One region of the Oceanobacillus phoenicis genome, then DNA from elsewhere that is predicted to be linked to it. Evidence: riboswitches for the same ligand, from Rfam matches in the RefSeq annotation. Region 1 holds a riboswitch; each other region holds the start of a gene.
What was found. A riboswitch is a leader RNA that binds a small molecule or an ion and turns the genes downstream of it on or off. The one in region 1 is predicted to bind thiamine pyrophosphate.

Region 1 (7,145 bases):
TGGTACCGTTTCATATTATTATGAAGATGAACAAAAGAATTGGCTAGAGATGGGGATTATCTTTTATGAAGGCAGTAATTGGGGTATGGGCTATGGAACAAAAGCTTTAAAATTATGGATAAATCATCTTTTTGAGCAACTGCCTGTTGTTAGAGTAGGTCTAACTACTTGGTCGGGAAATAAGAGGATGATTCGTGTTGCTGAAAAGTTAGGAATGATGATGGAAGGAAAAATACGTAAAGTCCGTTATTATAACGGGGAGTATTACGACTCTATCCGTATGGGGATATTGCGAGAAGAGTGGAACGATCAATAATATAGAAGAGGAGACTCTATTTCAGAGAATCTCCTCTTCTAAATTTATTTGTCAGTAGCAATAGAAAACAATGATTTATCTTCTATTTTATGCGTTATTATCATCAATAGCATACCGAATAAAATCATTCCAGCTGCTACAAATGTGATTTGTGAATAAGAAAAACCCGAATTTAATAGGAAACTTCCTAAAGTGGCACCAATAGAGTTTGCGAGATTAAATACGGAAGCCGCTATGGTGCCAGATAGAGCGGGTGCTTCTGTAGCAGCTAGAATAATTTTTGAATTTAGAATTGGAGTGGTTCCAAATGTTCCTGCTCCAAATAGAAAACATGCAACATAAGCGAGAAATGGCATAGATAATAAAAATGTAAATAAAAATAGTACGGCTCCAAGTGTTGCTAAGGTAACGATTAAACGTTCGGTTAATTTAGATGGCTGGATACTTCCTGAGATAAAGTTACCAATAACGGCACCTAGTCCAAATAAAAACAGTCCAATTGTAACACCTGTCACGCCAAAACCAGCAATTTCTCTTAACATGGGTTCCTTAAACGTATATGCAGTGAAAACACCAGAAAAACCAAAAACAATAACCGCAATGATCATTAGTACATTTTTATTTTTTAATACGGTTAATTCTTTTCTAAGTTTTGGTTGTTCTGCTGGTCTAATGTTAGGTGTAACTAAAAGTAAACCAATTAAAGTAATCGCACCTAATAAGGCGATAATCCAAAAAACAAGTCTCCAATCGAAATATCCTCCAACAAACGAGCCGAATGGAACACCAAGCATAACAGCAATGGTTAATCCACCTTGAACTGCAGCTATGGCACTTGTTCTTTTTTCTGGTTTAGAAATTTCAACAGCAAGACTCATGGTCAATCCAAAGAAAGGTGCATGCATTGTTGCTGATAGTAACCTTGATAATAAAAGCACCTCAAAATTTGGAGCTAGTGCTGCAACGATATTACTTATAATAAATATGGATATCAAGCCAATTAATAAGGGTTTTGGTGAGTATTTTACTGTAATCATTCTTAGTATAGGACCGAATACAGCAACACTGATAGCATAAACACTTAATAATAGTCCTGTAGTGGATACTGGTACATCTAGATCTGTTGCGAATTGTGTTAGTAATCCAGTAACAACATATTCTGTCATTCCTATCGCGAATGTACCAATCATGAAGATAGCTAGAATAGTATTTCGAGAAAATTTCATCGGCATATCATCTCACCTCTTTGTTTAAAAAATACATAGTGAATATGATATGACAGAAGCCACCTGATGTCTAGAGTAAAATATAAATAGTTATAGAAAAAATAATTACTTCATTTGCCTCTTTGACTTCAATACAAAAAGGAGTAGAATATACTAAGTTAATGAAATTACATAATGAAGGTGAGATACATGAAAGAAAAATTCAAAGCATATCGATTTCCTATTATTTTACTGACATCGATCATTATTGGAAGTATTATAGGGATTGTATTTGGTGAAGAAGCAACGATTATTAAACCACTTGGGGATTTATTTATTAATTTGTTATTTATGATTGTTATTCCTTTAGTTTTCTTTACCATATCATCGGCGATTGCTGGTATGAATAGCATGAAACGTCTTGGCAAGATTATGGGCTCAATGATTACAGTATTTGTCGTGACAGGAATTATTGCATCTATATTTATGTTAGTTGCTACTGTTATTTTTGAACCGGGTTCTGGTGTGAATATTTCTTTAGACACACCGGAAAATGTGGAAGAACAAAGCTTGTCTGAACAATTGGTTAATACGTTTACAGTACCAGATTTTGTTGATTTGTTTTCTCGTGACAATATGTTAGCACTAATTGTTTTTTCTGTATTAATTGGGGTGGCGACTGGTTTAACTGGGGAAAAAGGTAGACCATTTGCTACATTTCTAACTAGTGCATCTGAGGTGTTTATGAAAATCATAAAACTTGTGATGTACTATGCCCCGATTGGTCTAGGGGCGTACTTTGCAGCACTTGTTGGTGAATTTGGAGCGGAATTAATTGGAGATTATGCGAAAGCAATCATCATTTATTACCCAGTTTCTGTATTATATTTTGCAATTGGGTTCACCTTATATGCATTTCTTGCTGGTGGTAAGAAGGGAGTTACTCGTTTTTGGAAAAATATCCTAGCTCCAGCAGCAACTTCACTAGGTACTGGAAGTAGTATCGCTGCTCTACCTGTAAACTTACAAGCGGCTAAACGTATTGGCGTTCCAAAAGATGTCCGCGAAACGGTGCTTCCTTTAGGGGCAACGATTCATATGGACGGATCGTGCTTATCTGCAATGCTTAAAATTGCATTTGTTTTTGGGGTATTCAATTTGGATTTTTCCGGATTTGATACTTTCCTAACTGCTATTGGAATCTGCTTATTGTCTGGGATTGTAATGAGCGGAATTCCTGGCGGTGGATTTATGGGAGAAATGATGATAATTACACTTTATGGTTTACCAATGGAGGCATTACCAATCATAACCGCCATTGGAGTAGTTGTTGATCCACCTGCAACAATGGTTAACGTTACTGGTGATACCGTTTCAAGCATGCTAGTAACCAGACAAATTGAAGGGAAAGATTGGATGGAGAAGAGTGAAAATCTAGCCTAGGCTTTTAAGGGCACTTCCTATATCAACGAAGTAAAAAAGTGTCTTTACATTATATTCCATTATTGGTAAGCTTGGTTTGTTAGTAAATGAAATTGACATTTAAATAGAATTTTTTCACACTAGGGGAGCTATAGTAAATAGCTGAGATGAACTTCGGATTGTTTAGACCCTTTGTACTCGAACAGGATAATGCCTGCGTGAGGAAGTGTGGTCAATAGGTATAAGTATGTTGACTGCATTCTCTCATGATGAATGTGGTCTTTTTTGTTTGCGTAAAAGTGAAAAAGTTCGCTAAGGAGGAAAAGTCTTTGCGTGAAAAATGGGCGTTTTTAGAAAACACTCCTCAAGATGCAGCAATTAATATGGCGCTAGATGAAGCTTTGTTGCATTGGCATCGAAAAGGTGAAATTCCACCAGCATTGCGATTTTATCGATGGAATAAACCGACACTCTCTATAGGATATTTTCAGAAAGTAGATGGGAAAATTGATTTTCAAGGTATGAAAAAGCATCATTGTCAATTGGTGAGAAGAATGACAGGAGGAAGTGCTGTATTGCATGAGGATGAATTGACATACAGTATTGTCATTTCAGAAGAGCATGAGAGAGTTGCATCATCTATTCGTCAAGCATATTACGATTTATCAAAAGGTATATTAAGAGCCTATCAATTGCTTGGGATTCAAGTAGATTATGCCTCTGAACAAATTTCTAAAGAACGTAGCACGATTTGTTTTGAGCAGCCTGCATTTTATGAATTAGTTGCAAATGGCAAGAAGATTTCTGGTAATGCACAAATAAGGAAAAGAGGCATACTTCTTCAACATGGATCAATCCCTATCTCTATGAATGTGGAAATGCTGTTTGATTTATTTCAATTTTCTACAGAACAATTGAAAAAAAGAAAAAAACAAGGGTTTTATAAAAAAGCGACCACTATTAATACGGAGTTAGGAGAGAAGCAATCCTATGAAGTGGTGCGTAATGCTTTTCAACAAGGTTTTTCAGAAATTTTAAATATCGAATTAGAGCCAATAACGTTGACAGATGAACAGTGGAAGGAAGTATATCAGATTGCCGAAGCAAATTATTCAGAGAATAATATAAAAGGAGCTGTTTCACATGTCTAATCAACAAACTCATGTACGTAAGCCAGATTGGTTAAAAACAAGAATTAATACGAATAAATCGTATCGAAATTTAAAAAAATTAATGCGTGAAAATCGGTTAAATACGGTTTGTGAGGAGGCGCGCTGTCCAAATTTACATGAATGCTGGAGTGAACGGAAAACAGCTACATTTATGATCTTAGGAGATACGTGTACAAGAGGATGCAGATTCTGTGCAGTAAAAACAGGGTTACCAAATGAACTGGATTGGGGAGAACCAGAACGAGTGGCTGACTCAGTCACCGTAATGGGTTTAAAACATGTGGTAGTAACAGCAGTAGCTCGAGATGATTTGAATGATGGCGGTGCAGCAGTATTTGCGGAAACTGTCCGAGCTATACGGAGAAAGAATCCTGGTTGTACTATTGAAATATTGCCTTCGGATATGAAAGGAGATTATGAGAGTCTCCATACATTAATGGATAGTGGACCAGATATTTTTAATCATAATATTGAGACCGTGCGAAGACTTACAAAACGGGTACGAGCTAGAGCCACATATGATCGTTCATTAGAGTTACTTCGACGTGTAAAAGAGATAGCTCCAAATACACCGACAAAATCAAGTATAATGGTTGGCTTAGGAGAAGAAAAAGAAGAGATTATTCAAGCAATGGATGATTTATTAGAACATAATGTGGATATTGTTACACTTGGCCAATATTTACAGCCAACGAAAAAGCATTTAGAGGTAGTGCGTTATTATCATCCAGATGAATTTGAAGAATTGAAAAACATTGCCTTAGAAAAAGGCTTCTCCCATTGTGAATCTGGTCCATTAGTTCGTTCCTCATACCATGCGGATGAACAAGTGTCTAATGCAGCAGCTCAACGAAGAATTAAGTACATGAAAGGTGTAGAGAAGCAAGAAAATAGTCAATTGGATTTTAATTTCTAAGTACTATAAGTAAGGCATAGACAAAATAAAACGGGTTGCTCGAAAGACGTATGATAATGGAATAATCGGCAGAAATATACATCATGTGAGTGGAAGGTTTAGTTGATTCCCGATGTATGAGCAATAGGAATCTAGACCAGCCTCCAGTGAGATAAATGAGTATATTCCTGATTTAAACTAAATCATTTGAATTTCGAGTAACCCTTTTGTGTTAACTTCTTATTAGATAGACAACTTATTACGAAGTCGGTATATTTTGGAAACACTATTCATTATCCATTTTGGAATTTTAGTAGGAAAATAAGTTCGATGGTAGTATTTTTCATATCCGTTTTTTAAATCCTGCCATTGAGTACATTGTTTTTCTTGAGAAAAACGTGCGACATCAATAATTTTAATCGATCCTTCTTTTGTGACAATCAAATTGTGTAAATGAATATCGGATGGATTTAAACCAACATCCCTTGCGTATTGTAATCCATTGTCAACTTGGTGTACGTAGTCTGATTTTAATAAAATTCCTTCCGCCAAACATTCAAAAAAAGTTTTTCCTTCAATCAAATCCATTACCAAATAGTTTGGCCCAGATTCATAAATGGTTGGATAATAATTACTACCTTTTAGTTTTTCATAGTTATTTTTCTCTTGAATAGCTGTTTCTTCAAAAGGTGGATAAAATATTTTAATGACTCTATGTTCTCCGATCACTTTAAATACAACAGCACTTCTTCCCATTCCATAAACTTGTAAGTCAGGGTGGTGTTTCAGCACTTTTACGTGATTATTTTTATTTAAAAATGAAACGCTAGAGACATAGAAGTTGTATCGAGATGGTTTCATTATTATTTAAACTTACCTTTCCTTTTGGCTAGTTCCTTTTTAATTAATGGTAGGGCATGTTTTTGAGCTTGTTTCATACCTTCTTTTACCACTTTTGACTTTAATAATTTTGTAAGTTTAGACATAGAATTACCTCCTTTTAAAAGTGTGGCAATAAGTCCATAAAAAGAGACCTTTGCCCACTAAATTGAGCAAAGGTCTCGCAAGCGACGTTATAAAACGTTGCCAGCAGTGCCGAGGATTTCTCCTGTAATGACGACAGCTGCTATTATGCTACTCCCCTTTGGGATTAATTTCAATGATATTTGAATTTATTATATAGGCTTGTTCTTTTATAAGCAAGTATTTAGCATCATATAATATAAAACTTGAATCTCATTCTTAGAATATTTGGCAGTTTGCGTTAGGATAAATTATACTATTCACAAGAAAGTATTCATATGACTAAATTTAACTCGAAAATGTTGATTTCCTGTGTGCTACGGTTACGAGAAATAGAGTTAACAAAATATACGGATGGATGAATGAAAGGAGAGAAGTGAGTGAACCGTTCTGTTGAAAAGATATTGAGTACCATTGCAGTTTGTGTCGATGCAGGATTTGTAATTTTCCTAGGTGTATTTGCACTTATAATTAATGTAAATCTAAGAGAGGGCACATCTGTTGTTCCTCAAGGAGAATTACCTATGATCTTTTCTATTTTTCTTCATCTATTATGGCTCCCGGCAGTGATGTATTTACTTAGTTTTGTATTAGGATTAATAGGTGTTCTAAAATTGAAAGTAAATAGTAAATTAGCTGGTATATTATTTATTTCAGCTAGCTGTATAACAGGAATGTTTGTTTTTACAGGGTTGGGTATTCATACGTTATTATACATCATTGCAGGTATAATGTGTTTTGTTAGAAAACCGAAAGATCAAATTACTGTATAAAATAGTTGAGGATGTTAATACCTATTGCATTATTAAGTTGTACTGATTTATGTAGTCATTGTTTTCTGTCTACTTATGAAGTAGCAGATTCTTCAAAGAACACGAACAACTAAACTTATTAGATTGAGGTACTCCTATGGATAATATTATACATACACTTATACAAGAGCAATATAAAACGCAAAACGTAGAAAGACCATTTATAGTAGGAATTGATGGTTTAAGTGGTACTGGAAAGACGACAATTGTTCAGAAACTGAAGCAAAACAACCCAAAATACATTGTTATTCATATTGATGAATATATTGTAACAAGTAAAAATCGCTATGATACTGGTTA
Region 2 (7,145 bases), 730 kb from region 1:
ATTCACCCACATCACGATGGCATCCTCATGATTATCCGTATAATACCTCTTACGAATACCACCAGGAACTAAACCAAATTTTCTATATAAGGACTGCGCGGCTATATTTGATACGCGCACTTCTAGTGAAAGACGCTCTACTCCTTTTGATATGGCAAGCTGCATCACATAACGAAATAACTTTTCACCTAATTTATTTCTTCGGTAACTTGGTAAAATAGCAAAGTTCGTTATTTGAGCATCATCTAGCACCATCCACGAACCAATATAACCAACAATTGTATGTTCTATTTCAACGACATAATAATACGCATGTGCATTTTCGATTATTTCTTGATAGAAAATATCCGTTGTCCAAGGTGTTTGAAAACATGCATTTTCTACAAGTAAAACTTCAGGTACATCAGTAAGTTCCATTGGACGAATGGTTAAATTAGTCATTCAATTGACGTTCCTTTTGGCTTTTTTGCCAATTTGCTTCTGCCTCTGCTAAACGTAAATAGTTTGGAACGAGCTCATGAATGTCTTTCGGTTCTATATTCATTCCTGCAAGCCCTAGGTGCGAAGCTTTTGGAAGCTGATATACAGATTCAGGAATAATTGCTAAATCTCCTAATTCCTCTTTAATTATTTCTTTAAATTGATCCATATCTGGACTTAAGAATACTACATTTTCACCCTGCTTTTTTAACTTATCAAGCATGGCAGTCATAAGTAAATTTTCTTCTTCAATCACTTTTTCAATTTTATTATCGTTAAATTGATATCCACCAGTAAACACCAATCCTCTTCTCGCATCAAAGAAAGGGCATATAATTCCATTAAAGAACTTTCCTTGATATGCTAGTACCTCTAAACTGGAGACACCTACTACTGGTATTTGTAATGCCCATGCCATTGTCTTTGCAGTAGATAAGCCAATTCTTACTCCAGTATATGAGCCAGGCCCTTTTGCTACAACAATCCGATCAAGATCTTCTGGTTGCATAGATACTTGATACATAAGACTTTCTATAGCAGGCATTAAACGAACGGAATGATTCTTTGCGAGATTAGTTGTAAGTTCAGCAATTATCTCTCCATTCTTTAATAATGCCACACCTAATACTTGATTGGAAGTATCGATTGCAAGTATATTCATACATAAACTCCTAACCTTGTAATTCATTTACTACTTGTTCAAAATGGGACCCATACGGATTCAAATAAATTTCACGGATATCTTCATCTTCTGTGTAATGGATGGAAATATCTAAACGATTCTCGGGTAAGTATGGCTCAATAAAGCCTGCCCACTCCACTACAGAGATTCCATTGCTATGAAAATATTCATCAAAACCAATATCTTCGAGTGAATCCTCCAAACGATAGACATCCATATGATATAAAGGCATTTTACCACGATATTCTTTCACTATTGTAAACGTAGGACTCGTAATATAACGCTTCACTTCTAATCCAGAAGCAATTCCTTTCGTAAACGTTGTTTTACCGGCACCTAGCTGACCTTCTAACGTAATGACATCACCAGGATGCAGCAACCTTGCTAGTCTCTCCCCGAAAGTTTTTGTCTCTTCCGGAGAATGAAGCTGTATTTTCATCTAATTCACCTACTTCAAATGTGTATATCCGCTTTTTTTAAGCACTTTACGCACATCATTATCTTCTATATAAACAGGATGTTTGTTTTCTTCTACAACATTACCAATTATCGTTAATTGGGTGTTTGTTTCCTCAGCAGCTTTTTTTACTACATTCCAATCGTGCTTATCTACTGTTCCTAGAAGTTCAAAATCTTCACCACCAGATAATTTCCAATGGTATTGTTGCTCATTCGTAAATTGATAAAAAGAACGTGCAACTGGTATGTCATTTTCGCTTATAACAATAGATACATTAGAAGCTTCTGCAATTTCACTTGCCTCATTAGCAATGCCATCACTAACATCATTTAAAGATACTCTGTCCAGTTTTTCTAAAGCTAGTGCAAAAGCCACTCTCGGTTCGGGTTTTCGATGTCGACTTATATAAAAATCTTGATCAACATAATTATTTTCATTGGACAAGATATGAAACCCTGCTTGAGAGTCCCCTAACGTACCCGTAACAAAAACAATATCTCCTTCTTTTGCATGCCGACGATATCGAGCTTTGTTTGTATTCGTATATCCAATCACAGTAATAGAGATTGTTAATTGTTTACCAGAAACAGTGTCTCCACCAATAATATCCATGTGATACTTCGAAGCTAAATCATCCATACCTAAATATATCTGAGATAGCTCCTCTTCAGTCCAATTCTTTGGTATAACAATAGAAACTAAATAAAAACTAGGTAAAGCTCCCATTGCTGCTAAATCACTTATATTTGCTCCTAATGCACGATAACCGATATGAAATGGTTCCATAGTAGAACGAGAGAAATGTACGTCCTCTACAAAGGTATCTACTGCTGTAACAATATCCATCGAACTTCGAAAGACAGCAGCATCATCTCCAATTCCTTTTACAAGAGAAGACTGCTGATAAAATGTCGGCTTAATCGAATCTATAAAAGAAAACTCATCCATTTAAAATCACCATTCTTTGTATTCACTACCAACTATCATAGCAAAAACAAAAGAAAAAAGAAAAAAATTGGACGACTAAATTATGTCCACAAACTAAAAAAACACAGGTTTTAATTAAAACCATGTGCTCTACAATTTCTAATATAATTTTCATGGCGGTCCGGACGGGACTCGAACCCGCGACCTCCTGCGTGACAGGCAGGCATTCTAACCAACTGAACTACCGGACCAACTTTTTTTACTTATGTATGGTATCCAGTATTTCAATGGTGAATCTGGATCTTAGTAATAGTTATTTACTATAAATAATTTGGTTGCGGGGGCAGGATTTGAACCTGCGACCTTTGGGTTATGAGCCCAACGAGCTACCAGACTGCTCCACCCCGCGATATGCATTATGATATGGGAAAATATGGTCGTACACTTCTATGTGTTATACTAACATATTCTATCCAATCTAAGGATAAATTATCCTTGTCTGGCGGCGTCCTACTCTTGCAGGGGTATAACCCCAACTACCATCGGCGCTGAAAAGCTTAACTTCTGTGTTCGGCATGGGAACAGGTGTGACCTTCTCGCTATCGCTACCAGACAATCCTTAAAAACAAGGACAAGTAATATTATATCCATAGAACTATAAAAAAGCAATACCTTTTTAAAACTTTTTTTATTTCGTCGTTTGTTTTTATAAAAAAATGCTAGTAAACGTTGATATGACAATCTAATATCGCTAAACGAGTTGCTAATTTAAATTAGTCTCAGTTAGAAAATCTACATTTGTGCGTACATTTAAGTGTTATGTTTTTTTAAGTTTCATCATACCGATACCGCCAACTTCCATTACGATCAAACCAGGTCATTGTTATAATCCGAACATTTTAATAAAATAATAAAAACTTAAGTATCGATGAAAATTGACTCATATGAATAATTTTACTTTTAAGAAAAAATGAAATAAGATATAGGTAGAATAAATAAAAATCCACTAGGGGTGCCAATTGGCTGAGATAAGATTCATTTCTTAATCCCTTTGAACCTGAACTGGTTAATACCAGCGTAGGAAAGTGGAGTTGGCGACTATACCTATTCTGTAGCTGTATATATAACCACTCCATTTTGGGGTGGTTTTTTTGTTCTTTATTCTAAATTAATAGGAGAGGAGAATTTTTGGTGGATGCTATTGCTAAGATTAAAGAAAATAAACCGTTTATTTTTAATATTACCAATGAAGTTGCATCTAATTTTTCTGCTAATGGTTTAATCGCTATCGGAGCGTCACCTGCGATGTCTCATACTCCAAGAGAAGCTAAAAAGTATGGAGAAATGGCCGATGCAGTAGTGCTAAACCTGGGGACATTAACGGAAGACCGGGGAGAAGCAATGTTAAAAGCTGGAATGGAAGCAAACAAGAATGGGGTTCCAGTTATTCTTGACCCCATTGCAGTTGGAGGTACAGATTTTCGGACGGAGATCATTGATGACATACTTAAAAAGGTAAAGCTAGCTACAATACGTGCTAATGCTGGGGAAATAGCTGTGTTGGCGGGTAAGTTAGAAAAAACAAAGGGGCCAGATTCCATTATTCAAGAAAACGATCCAGAAATCGCAAAAACAGTCGCTAAAAAATATGATACGGTTGTCATCTCAACTGGGAAAGTTGACGTTGTGACAGATGGTAGGCGAACTGCGTTATGTAAAAACGGGCATGAAATGCTACAAAACATTACGGCTAGTGGCTGTTTACTTTCATCTTTTGTTGGACCTTTTATAAGTGTAGTTGATGACTTTTATCAAGCAGGTATATATGCTGTGACAAGTTATGGTATTGCAGCTGAATTAGCAATGGAAAAAGCATCTGGGCCTGGAACATTTATTCCGGCATTACTCGATGAATTATACTTTCTATCCGATGAAAAAGTAGGAAAATACAAACAAGTTCACGAACTATAAGGATTTGTAACAATATGGAAGGAGGAAAAGCAATTGGAAAATCTTCTCTTTATCGAGACAAGAACAGGCGTAGATGTACATGGACAGAACGTGAATATTGCATCAGAAAGAGCTGTGATGAATGCAATCCATACCAATTCTATGCCAGGAATGAAGAAAATTCTACCAGATGGTGACTTAGATAAGATGAAGGTACATGTAAAACTGGGCATCCCATTGGATCTGGAAAAATTGGATCACGACAAAATAAAACAATTAATTCCTTATGGTACAGTCACTGTTGAGATCTTACCTGGAGGCCTGGCAACTACTAGTGGGATTTTTCTGGAAGATCAGCAGGATAAAAATGATTTAATGTATATTGTTAATGCTGTTGTAGAAGTAGGCTATTAAACAAAAATTAAGGAGGATTCTCTATGCGTTTTTCAGAGTCATTGCGAGAGGCAACGAAAGAGAGCTGGGAGTTAAGTTTAAATCATCCATTTGTACAGGGGATTGTAAGTGGTGATTTGCCATTTGAAACATTCAAAAATTATATTCTGCAGGATATCTATTATTTGAAGCATTACGGCAAGGTGCATGCTTTTGCGGCTGCCCATTCAGATGACTTTCATGTTGCTGCTAAATTGGCTGAAAAAGCAAAGAAGACAGCTGAAGCAGAACTTACGGTGCATAAGGAGCACGCAGAAATTTTACAAATTACAGAAGCTGAAATCGAGAATTTCAAACCAGCACCAACTGCCTACGCATATACATCACATTTATACCGCGCGTCGTTGTCCGGAAGTTTAGCTCAAATTGTAGCTGCAATGCTACCATGTTATTGGTTGTATGCAGATATTGGTTTGACCTACAACGATGCGAAGCCAAAGGAGAAAATTTACCAGAACTGGTTGAACACCTATGGGAGTGACTGGTTCCAAGAATCCACACAAGAAATGATTGATCTGCTCGATACATTAGCTGAACAAGCAGGAGAAGCAGAGAAGGAAAAAATCAAAGCACAATTTATTATCGCGAAAGAATATGAGCTTGCATTCTGGGAAATGTCCTATACGTTTGAAATATGGCTTTCGGAAAAGCAACAAATCTAGCAGACTTTTAAATATACTAATTGTAATAAATTGTAATAATAAGTGAACTACTTATAAATTGTGGTTAATATAATCAACCCATAACAGCTTCGTGTAAAATGTAAGTTACCAGACAAACAATTCATTGGAAGGCTGATATCTTACGTTTATGATCTAAGTGCATCCTCTTATTGCTTTATTTAGTGGTGTAAATAAAGCAATAAGGAGGTAGCTTGTTTTTTATTGATTACATTTTCCCCTTACCCCAACAATTATTTTAGAGCCAGTTTAGTTGACTAACAAAGAGTCCATGCCTCCCATAATTTGCTTTATAAAGCACGTTTTTCAGACCGAAAAAAATAGGTAAAGACACTTGAAAGAGTAGAGGATAAAGAGAAGGCTATGGAAGCGAGAAAGATATATAAAATAACCACATGTTCTGTCACTGCCTCTCTTTTTTGCCAGTCACAGCTTATTATAAGGCACTCTTCCAAACCATTTATAACGGCGAGTTGAAATAAAACGGTATGCAGGATCACCAATTTTTTGTGCAAACGGTAAATAAAGCAATAAAGCTAAAGGGATAGTGGCTGGTAGTAAAGAAAGAATCTTGCGGACGGTATTAAATCCTGTCAGGATTCGTTTATCTTTGGTATACATATAGATTTCGTCATACATATTTTTATAGTTATTGGCTCTCTCTTTTATTGAATCACTTAATTCCTGAACAGGGTACCAGAAAATGTTGTTATTCCAGTCCAGACTTTTCAGTACTGCCTTCACTGTCCTACATAAAGGGCATTCAGCATCGAAAAAAACAATATGTTTATTCAAACGATTTTTCTCCCTTCTGTTTCAGATGTCTTTTCTAGTTTAAATTGTTTTCCATCATTTGTTGATTTGTATATATTCCCTTAATAACTTCAATATAAATACATTTCCTTTTACTTCTTCTGAGTAAACCATGATCTGTTTTTCAAATCAGATCATCTTACTGAGTAAATAATGGAAGTCAATGTTTTTTCTATTGATTCTATTGTAGATGTAGTGTGCGATGCATTGTCCTTCACTTCCCTTTAAGTATTGAAAAAAGGCGGGAAGTTTTGTACATCTGTCTTTGCAAGTGGTCATTAAACCATGTACATAAAACATTTTATCCTGTATGGCTCTGTTTTTAAGTACAAGAGCAGAATTTAAACAAATGCTAGAAGAAATTTCAAAGGGAAAAGTTAATCTAGTTATTGATCGTACATTAGAAAAGCCTAGTCGTATTTTAAGAAGCGGAGAAAATTGTTTACTTACTGAGGAATAAAAAGAATAAATTTGGTTGACCTTTTTTTGTAAAGGATTAGCCTATTTGTATTCTTTTAAATTAGTCTAAAGACTCGAATTTGAGTCGCCAAGTAATAGGGGTACTTTAGACATTAAACGTAAACAGTAACTACTGCTTACTTAACTTTATTCACTTCGCTCCATTCCCCTTTGCAAAAGAAAGGGTGAAAGTATGGATTAACTCTTTTGCTTACTAGTTAAAGATCATCAGAAATAGGAG
Region 3 (7,145 bases), 3.1 Mb from region 1:
GCAACACCTACAGGATCTATTAATACAGGAATGTTATGTTTATTTGCTGTTTTTCCAGCAGCTATCATCGATTCCAATTCAGTGGAAGTTAATGTACCGATATTAATTAAAATGGCATTTGAGATTGCTGCAATTTGTTCTACTTCTTCTATCGCTTTTGCCATAATTGGTGAACCGCCGAATGAAAGTAACCCATTTGCTGAGAAGTTCATTACTACTTGATTGGTTAAGTGATGCACGAGTGGTTTAGTATCACGAACTTGTTTAATAATATCGACTTGCATATTTATCTCCCTCTCCTTAGTTTCTTATTTATCTTTCCCGAATTGCCCAATGATTTGTCGGTCCATTCCCGGCACCAAGTTCAAACGATTTGGATATTGCAGCAGTAACGAATTCCTTTGATTCCTGAACTGCTTTTACAACAGGGTATCCTTTAGCGAGATAACTAGTAATAGCAGCAGAATAGGTGCACCCCGTACCATGAGTGTTTCTTGTATTGATTCGTTTAGCTGAAAATGTATGAATCGCAGATCCGTCATATAGAAAGTCTACTGCTTCTCCTTCCATGTGGCCTCCTTTTATAAGTGCGGCATCCGCATTAAAATGATCGACGATATACTTTGCAGCTTCCTTCATATCTTCGGTTGTTTTAATCGAAAGACCAGTAATAAATTCTGCTTCTGGAATATTAGGAGTCACTAGTGTTGTTTGTGGGAGCAGACATTCTCGTAGAAATGAACGAGCTTCTTTATCAATGAGTGAGTCACCACTTGTTGCAACCATAACTGGGTCCATAACATAAGGAGCATCTATTTTCTCTATCTTTTTAGAGATTACCTCCATCATTTGTTTATTGGCAATCATGCCCGTTTTAAGAGCATGAATCGGCATATCGCTCATAATGACTTCAAGTTGATCTTTAATCATATTAATAGGCATATGATGGACAGAAGTTACACCAGTAGTATTTTGAGCAACTACGGAAGTAATCACTGACATGCCATACGTTTGTAGTTCTTGAAATGTTTTTAAATCTGCTTGTATTCCAGCTCCGCCACTAGGGTCAGTGCCAGCAATCGTTAATGTACATGATACATTATTCATTTTTTTATATCCTCCTTCAGTGTCGGCCACTTCTCAGTGGACATAGCCATTTCCCAAAATAAGTATTCTAATTGACAACTCTTTCGGAAAGCAATTTTCATATTCGCCTTTTCTTTTTCAGAAGCATGTAAAGCGTGTTGATCAAGCCGGGAACACATTTCCTCTATATCTTGTTTCGTATCTGCATAACATTGAATCCATATTTGAAACGAGTGATCATCTGTTGGTCAATACATATCTTTTAAATGTTTGCCAATCTCATAATATGTCCAAGGACATGGCAATAGAGCGCTAAGTGCTTCTCCAGTAGATCCTGTTTGTGCATGATACATCATGTGTTTTACATAATGGTCTCCTGTAGGTGGTAAAGGATGTCCTTGTAAATCTTCATAATTCTCATCTATATAATTACAGAAACAAAGATGTGCTTGAATTTCATCATGCAATGAGAACTGTATGAGTTCATTGAAATAGGCAATATCATCACGATCATCAGCATTGGCGATAGCCATGCCAATGGTTTTCATAAATCCATTTAAATAAGCGTAATCGGCTTGGATATAATTTCTAACTGCCTGTAATGGTAGTATTCCCTTTCCTATCCCATCTACAAACGGGTGCTGCTTAATTAACATAAATACATCATCATTTTCTTGTCTTAGCTCCTCAGTAAATTTCATTCTATTCCTCCTACGTATGGATTTGCATGAAGTTTGTTTTATGAACCCGAGATAGAATAAACCAACCTATACAAGCTCCAGAAACACTGCTAACAAAAAATGCCGGAAGAAAGGCGATTGCACCTACACTTGATCCCATAAGTAAATTCGCAAAGGGAACTGCGAGTAAAGAACCAATAATTCCTGTACCAAGAACTTCTCCGGTAACCGCTAAGCTACGATAGCGCCACTTTCGGTAGAGTATCCCAGCAAATAAAGCGCCAATCATTCCTCCTGGGAAAGCTAATAATGTTCCTAGACCTAAAAGATTCCGAAGTAAACCAATCATTAAAGCAACCCCAACAGCAGGTCCTGGACCAAGTAACACTGCTGCGATAACGTTTACTGCATGTTGTACTGGATATGCACGGGCGACACCAGCAGGGAACCATAATAACTGCGAACCAATTGTACCGATGGCAACAAGGACAGCCATCAATGTTAAGACGCGGGTGTTTCTCACTTTATCTCTCCTTTCCAAAACACAAAAAAACCAAGCCCAACTAAAGGACCTGGTTTTGGTATACTGAGAATGTAATCATCAAAATTATTGACTACTTCCCTACGCTGGTATTAACCAGATCAGGTCCATAAGAGTCGGAAAGTAGGTGCTTTCCTCTCAGCCCACACATCTTATTGGGCACCCCTAGTAGTTGCTTTTCGTATTTATTTACTTCATATTAACTGTAACAAAATAAATAAATTCTGTCATCTAGTGTAGATAAAATTAGTATTCAAAGGGGATTAGATAGATGCTTCAATTGAAAGAAATAGAATATCGACATGGAGACCACATATTGTTTTCGACGTTTAATCTAACGATTCAAAAAGGAGAAGTTGTTGCTATTCACTCCTCTTTAAATGTTAGACAGATGTTAATCAAAATGATCGTTGGAGATAAAAAAATCAATAACGGTAGTATCGAATTAAATGGAATTTCATTAAAAGATAAAGTGGAGTATTTTCAAGCGTTAGGACTTCAATTATTGAATAACGGCCTTTACGAACGGATGAATATAAAAGAATATTTTCGATTTATGGAAAAATTATATCAAACGAATGTCAATCATCAAGATTTGATTGAAAAATTACAGTTGTATGAGGTGAAGGATAAACGCATAAATAAATTAACAGAGTCTGAACAAAGACGAGTTCAGTATGGGAAAATAATTATACAAGATGCAAGTGCTATTCTATTTGAAGAGCCAGATTTAAATGTTGACCTTGAGACCAAACGAGTATTGGTTCATGTTTTAAAATACCTGCAAAAGAATAATAAAGGTGTATTAATATTGACTTCTAATATGGAAAGCGCAATTACATTAGCAGAGAGTGTATATCGACTTAATGAAGAGGGGTTACAAACGGTTGAAATAAAAACGGCAGAAAATGAAGAGAAACAAGAAATAGACGATGTTTCTGATGAAGGATTAGATAAACAAGATTTTTCTTTCCAGCTAAATAAAATACCATCTAAAGTAAATGACAAAATAGTACTTCTTGATCCTCCAGAGATTGACTACATTGAAAGCGAAGAAGGTCAAGCTGTAGTACATATGAAGGGGTCATCGTTCCGAACAGCATTTACACTTCGTCAATTAGAAGAGAAATTAGAACATCAGGGTTTCTTTCGATGTCATCGATCTTATATTGTAAATTTGCAAAAAGTACGAGAAGTGATCACGTGGACAAGAAATAGTTACAGTCTTGTGTTACAGGATAAAGAAAAAACACAAGTACCTTTATCAAAAACAAAAATGGTTGAATTAAAGCAAATTTTAGGAGTCGATTAAACTCCATTTAACCGATTATTTACTCCATTCATCGGAAATCTAGTGCGAATACCTTGATATAACAGTATTCTGAAGATGCAAATGAAAATTGGATTTTCAGGAGGGAATAATATGACTTCAGTCATTGAAGTAAGTCATTTAGAAAAAATTTATCAAAATAAGCAAGCACTTAACGATGTAAATTTTCAAGTCGAAAAAGGGGAAACATTTGGTTTTTTAGGTCCAAGTGGTTCAGGAAAAACAACAACAATAAAAATATTAACTGGACAATTAACTCATACTTCTGGAATAGCAAAAGTATTTGGAGTACCAGTTCAACAATTAAAATCACCAGCTCAACGTAAACGATTTGGAGTTGTTACAGATAATAGCGGTCTATATAACCGTCTCACTATCTATGATAATTTAAAAACATATGCTCAGTTATATGATGTAAAAGAGAACCGCATTCATGAAGTATTAGAAATGGTGCGTTTAGAAAAAGAAACAAAGCAACAAGTAGCGAAATTATCAAAAGGTATGACACAACGCGTACTTTTAGCAAGAGCATTACTCCATAAACCTGAAATATTATTCTTGGATGAGCCAACCTCAGCATTAGATCCAGTGAACTCTAAGCATATTCATGAAGGATTAAAGGAATTGAATAAACAAGGTACGACGGTATTTTTAACAACACATGATATGGAAGAAGCGGATCATTTATGTCATCGTGTAGCGTTTTTGAATAAAGGATCTGTACAGTTATTAGATAGTCCCAAAAATTTAAAGAAGCAATATCGTGAAGAGAAGGTGTTACTAGAGTTAAGGGATGGTAGAGAATTGGAATTACCATTAGAACCTTCTATCGCCTCTGACATTCAACGATATATATCAGAAGATCGTGTGGAAACTATTCGTACAAAAGAGCCGACATTAGGAGATATTTTTGTAGAAGTAACCGGGAGGGAACTAGTATGACTTTTTCTGTAAAACGTTTTATGGCAATTTTTCAAAAGGATTTAAAGGACTTATATCGTAATATGTATGTCTCTTCAACGATTATCTTACCACTTGTATTTGCGCTTATATACGGAAGGATGGATGTTGTTCCATTAGAGATTCATATATTTATCATTAGCATTTCTTTATCTATGGTAGGTGCCTTTCTTCAATGTGCGATCATAGCAGAAGAAAAGGAAAAGAATACACTTCGTGGATTGATGCTTTCGCCAGCTACAATCACTGAGATATTAGCAGGAAAGAGTACAGTAACATTAGTTATCACATTGGTAATTACGTATATTTCTATGTTAATCTCGGGATTTTCACCTTCTAATCTTATTCCGGTTGCATTAGGAGTTGTGTTAGCGCTCGTTTTCTTTATCACGCTAGGGACGTGGTTAGGATTAATTACTCGTTCTGTTTTAGAAGCTTCCATCTATATTTTGCCGGTGATGTTTATATTTGGAATGGCTAATATGTTTATTGGATTTGCTGAAGAATATCCTTTTCTAAAAGTTTTAGAGTATACTCCTGCTATTCAGTTATTCGAAATAGCAAATATAACCGATGGTACTTTTGCTGATTACTTGTTACCATTTGCAATCATTGGAGCATGGGTAGTTGTTGGTGCTGTTTTAACAGTCTTATCCTTTAAGAAACGAATGATGGATTAGTATCCAAACGCAAAAGAATAGTTTTATAAATGTCTAGAGTCCTTCGTTTGCTTAAGTATCGGAGGACTCTTCATGCTGCTGTCTTGTGAAATTAAGTCCATCTATCAAAAAACTTTAAAAAATTTTTATAGATTCTTTACGGGTTTTCGTTTAATCTATAAGAAGTGTTTTAATTTTTGTGTTTTTTAAAAGGGGGAAATAATAGTGAATCATATACATCGGCCGACAGTGGTAGCATTATTACTTGCAGGATCTTTTATTGCGATTTTAAATCAAACGTTAATGATAACAGCCATCCCCCCTATAATTATAGAAATGGGAATTACAGCAAATAGTGCACAATGGCTAACGACGGTATTTATGCTTGTGAACGGAATTATGATACCAGTAAGTGCATTTTTAATTGAGAGGTTTACAACGAGACAATTATTTATGTCAGCAATGGGGATCTTTGCTATCGGTACATTAGTGGCAGGTGTAGCCCCCGTTTTTGAAATGTTATTGGTTGGAAGAGTCATTCAATCTATTGGCGCAGGAGTAATGCTACCACTAATGACAACTGTATTCTTGCTTATTTTTCCAATTAATCGCCGAGGCTCTGTAATGGGGTTAATTGGTTTAGTTATTTCTTTTGCACCAGCTATCGGTCCAGCTTTATCTGGGTGGGTAACAGGACACTTCTCTTGGAGATACTTGTTCTTTATTATCTTCCCAATCGCAGTCATCGATATGATTATAGCGTATTTCGCTTTGAAAAATGTAACGGAGGTAAAAAAGACAAAGCTCGATGTCTTGTCTATTATTCTATCTTCGTTTGGATTCGGGGGAATTCTTTATGGTGTGACTAATGCAGGGAATTATGGTTGGGGAGCACCGATCACACTGATAACGTTAGCTGTTGGAGTTATTTCTTTAACGTTATTTATTTTGAGGCAGTTAAAACTAACTCATCCAATGCTAGAGTTCCGTGTGTTCAAATACGCGATCTTTCCGTTTAGCATATTTATAGGTTCGATAACATTTATGGGACTCATTGGTACAGAGACATTAATTCCTTTATTTATGCAGAATATGCGTGAATTCAGTGCATTTCAAGCAGGGATGGCAATGTTGCCAGGAGCGTTAGTTACGGGGCTTCTTGCACCAATAATTGGTAGAATGTTTGATCGATACGGTGGAAAATGGATTGTACTTCCAGGTGTCATCATTATTACATTAGCCACCGTTCCATTTATATTTATAGATACTGAAACTACGTTTGCATTTATAACCACTTTATATGCAATTCGAATGTTAGGATTAGCATTAATTATGATGCCGATTCAGACTGCTGCACTTAATCAGTTACCAAATGATTTAATACCCCATGGTGCAGCAATGGATGGAACGATGCGTATGACAGCAGCTTCTGTGGGTACTGCGGTCTTAGTTACAGTAATGACCTCTGTAGAGTCAATGGCAGCAAATCAGGTAGCTCGTCCAGATATCTTAGGTGTGAATGTATCGTTTGCTGTGATCGCAGTATTAGCCCTGTGTACAATTATTGCCTATTTCTTTATTAAGTTTGATTCATCACCAGCTAAAGAAGTAATAACCGAAGCTACCAAGGAAGAACAATCGCTATAATATTGTCCTATATACAATCTATTGATCAATAGAGATAAAGCAATTGAAATAGGTGAGACTTTCAGCGTGAGCATCACGTTCCAAAAATCCTTCGAATCACCGGGGATCCAGGTATTTAAGGTCTGAGTTGGCTGAAAGTGAGCCTATTTCAATCTGCAATAAAGTGCTTTAATAAGTCGATTAAAGTCTATGTTTTTGTCTCGGGTATAAAGGATTATGCACTTCTGTTAACTTCTTTTTTC

Region 2: another riboswitch for thiamine pyrophosphate. It lies ahead of thiM (hydroxyethylthiazole kinase); the one in region 1 lies ahead of ABC346_RS16175 (lipoate--protein ligase family protein).
Region 3: another riboswitch for thiamine pyrophosphate. It lies ahead of thiW (energy coupling factor transporter S component ThiW); the one in region 1 lies ahead of ABC346_RS16175 (lipoate--protein ligase family protein).

What each region holds. Positions count from the first base shown of each region.
Region 1 covers NZ_JBDFME010000001.1:3,219,712-3,226,856, reverse strand. Annotated here, with positions in the region: gene ABC346_RS16190 (GNAT family N-acetyltransferase) at 1-316, shown strand, start outside; gene ABC346_RS16185 (MFS transporter) at 361-1,548, opposite strand; gene ABC346_RS16180 (dicarboxylate/amino acid:cation symporter) at 1,732-2,964, shown strand; TPP riboswitch at 3,076-3,185, shown strand; gene ABC346_RS16175 (lipoate--protein ligase family protein) at 3,273-4,094, shown strand; gene lipA (lipoyl synthase) at 4,087-5,031, shown strand; gene ABC346_RS16165 (protein kinase family protein) at 5,254-5,871, opposite strand; gene ABC346_RS16160 (hypothetical protein) at 5,874-5,996, opposite strand; gene ABC346_RS16155 (DUF4064 domain-containing protein) at 6,414-6,806, shown strand; gene ABC346_RS16150 (kinase) at 6,943-7,145, shown strand, end outside.
Region 2 covers NZ_JBDFME010000001.1:3,946,232-3,953,376, forward strand. Annotated here, with positions in the region: gene rimI (ribosomal protein S18-alanine N-acetyltransferase) at 1-441, opposite strand, end outside; gene tsaB (tRNA (adenosine(37)-N6)-threonylcarbamoyltransferase complex dimerization subunit type 1 TsaB) at 434-1,141, opposite strand; gene tsaE (tRNA (adenosine(37)-N6)-threonylcarbamoyltransferase complex ATPase subunit type 1 TsaE) at 1,152-1,601, opposite strand; gene thiL (thiamine-phosphate kinase) at 1,611-2,570, opposite strand; tRNA gene ABC346_RS19745 (tRNA-Asp) at 2,724-2,800, opposite strand; tRNA gene ABC346_RS19750 (tRNA-Met) at 2,882-2,958, opposite strand; rRNA gene rrf (5S ribosomal RNA) at 3,047-3,162, opposite strand; TPP riboswitch at 3,548-3,650, shown strand; gene thiM (hydroxyethylthiazole kinase) at 3,741-4,520, shown strand; gene ABC346_RS19765 (Lin0512 family protein) at 4,554-4,913, shown strand; gene tenA (thiaminase II) at 4,937-5,614, shown strand; gene ABC346_RS19775 (thiol-disulfide oxidoreductase DCC family protein) at 6,059-6,427, opposite strand.
Region 3 covers NZ_JBDFME010000001.1:168,227-175,371, reverse strand. Annotated here, with positions in the region: gene thiM (hydroxyethylthiazole kinase) at 1-284, opposite strand, end outside; gene thiD (bifunctional hydroxymethylpyrimidine kinase/phosphomethylpyrimidine kinase) at 313-1,107, opposite strand; partial or broken gene tenA (thiaminase II) at 1,104-1,742, opposite strand; gene thiW (energy coupling factor transporter S component ThiW) at 1,798-2,289, opposite strand; TPP riboswitch at 2,369-2,484, opposite strand; gene ABC346_RS00930 (LytTR family transcriptional regulator DNA-binding domain-containing protein) at 2,579-3,619, shown strand; gene ABC346_RS00925 (ABC transporter ATP-binding protein) at 3,731-4,579, shown strand; gene ABC346_RS00920 (ABC transporter permease) at 4,576-5,277, shown strand; gene ABC346_RS00915 (DHA2 family efflux MFS transporter permease subunit) at 5,482-6,903, shown strand; gene ABC346_RS00910 (APC family permease) at 7,118-7,145, opposite strand, start outside.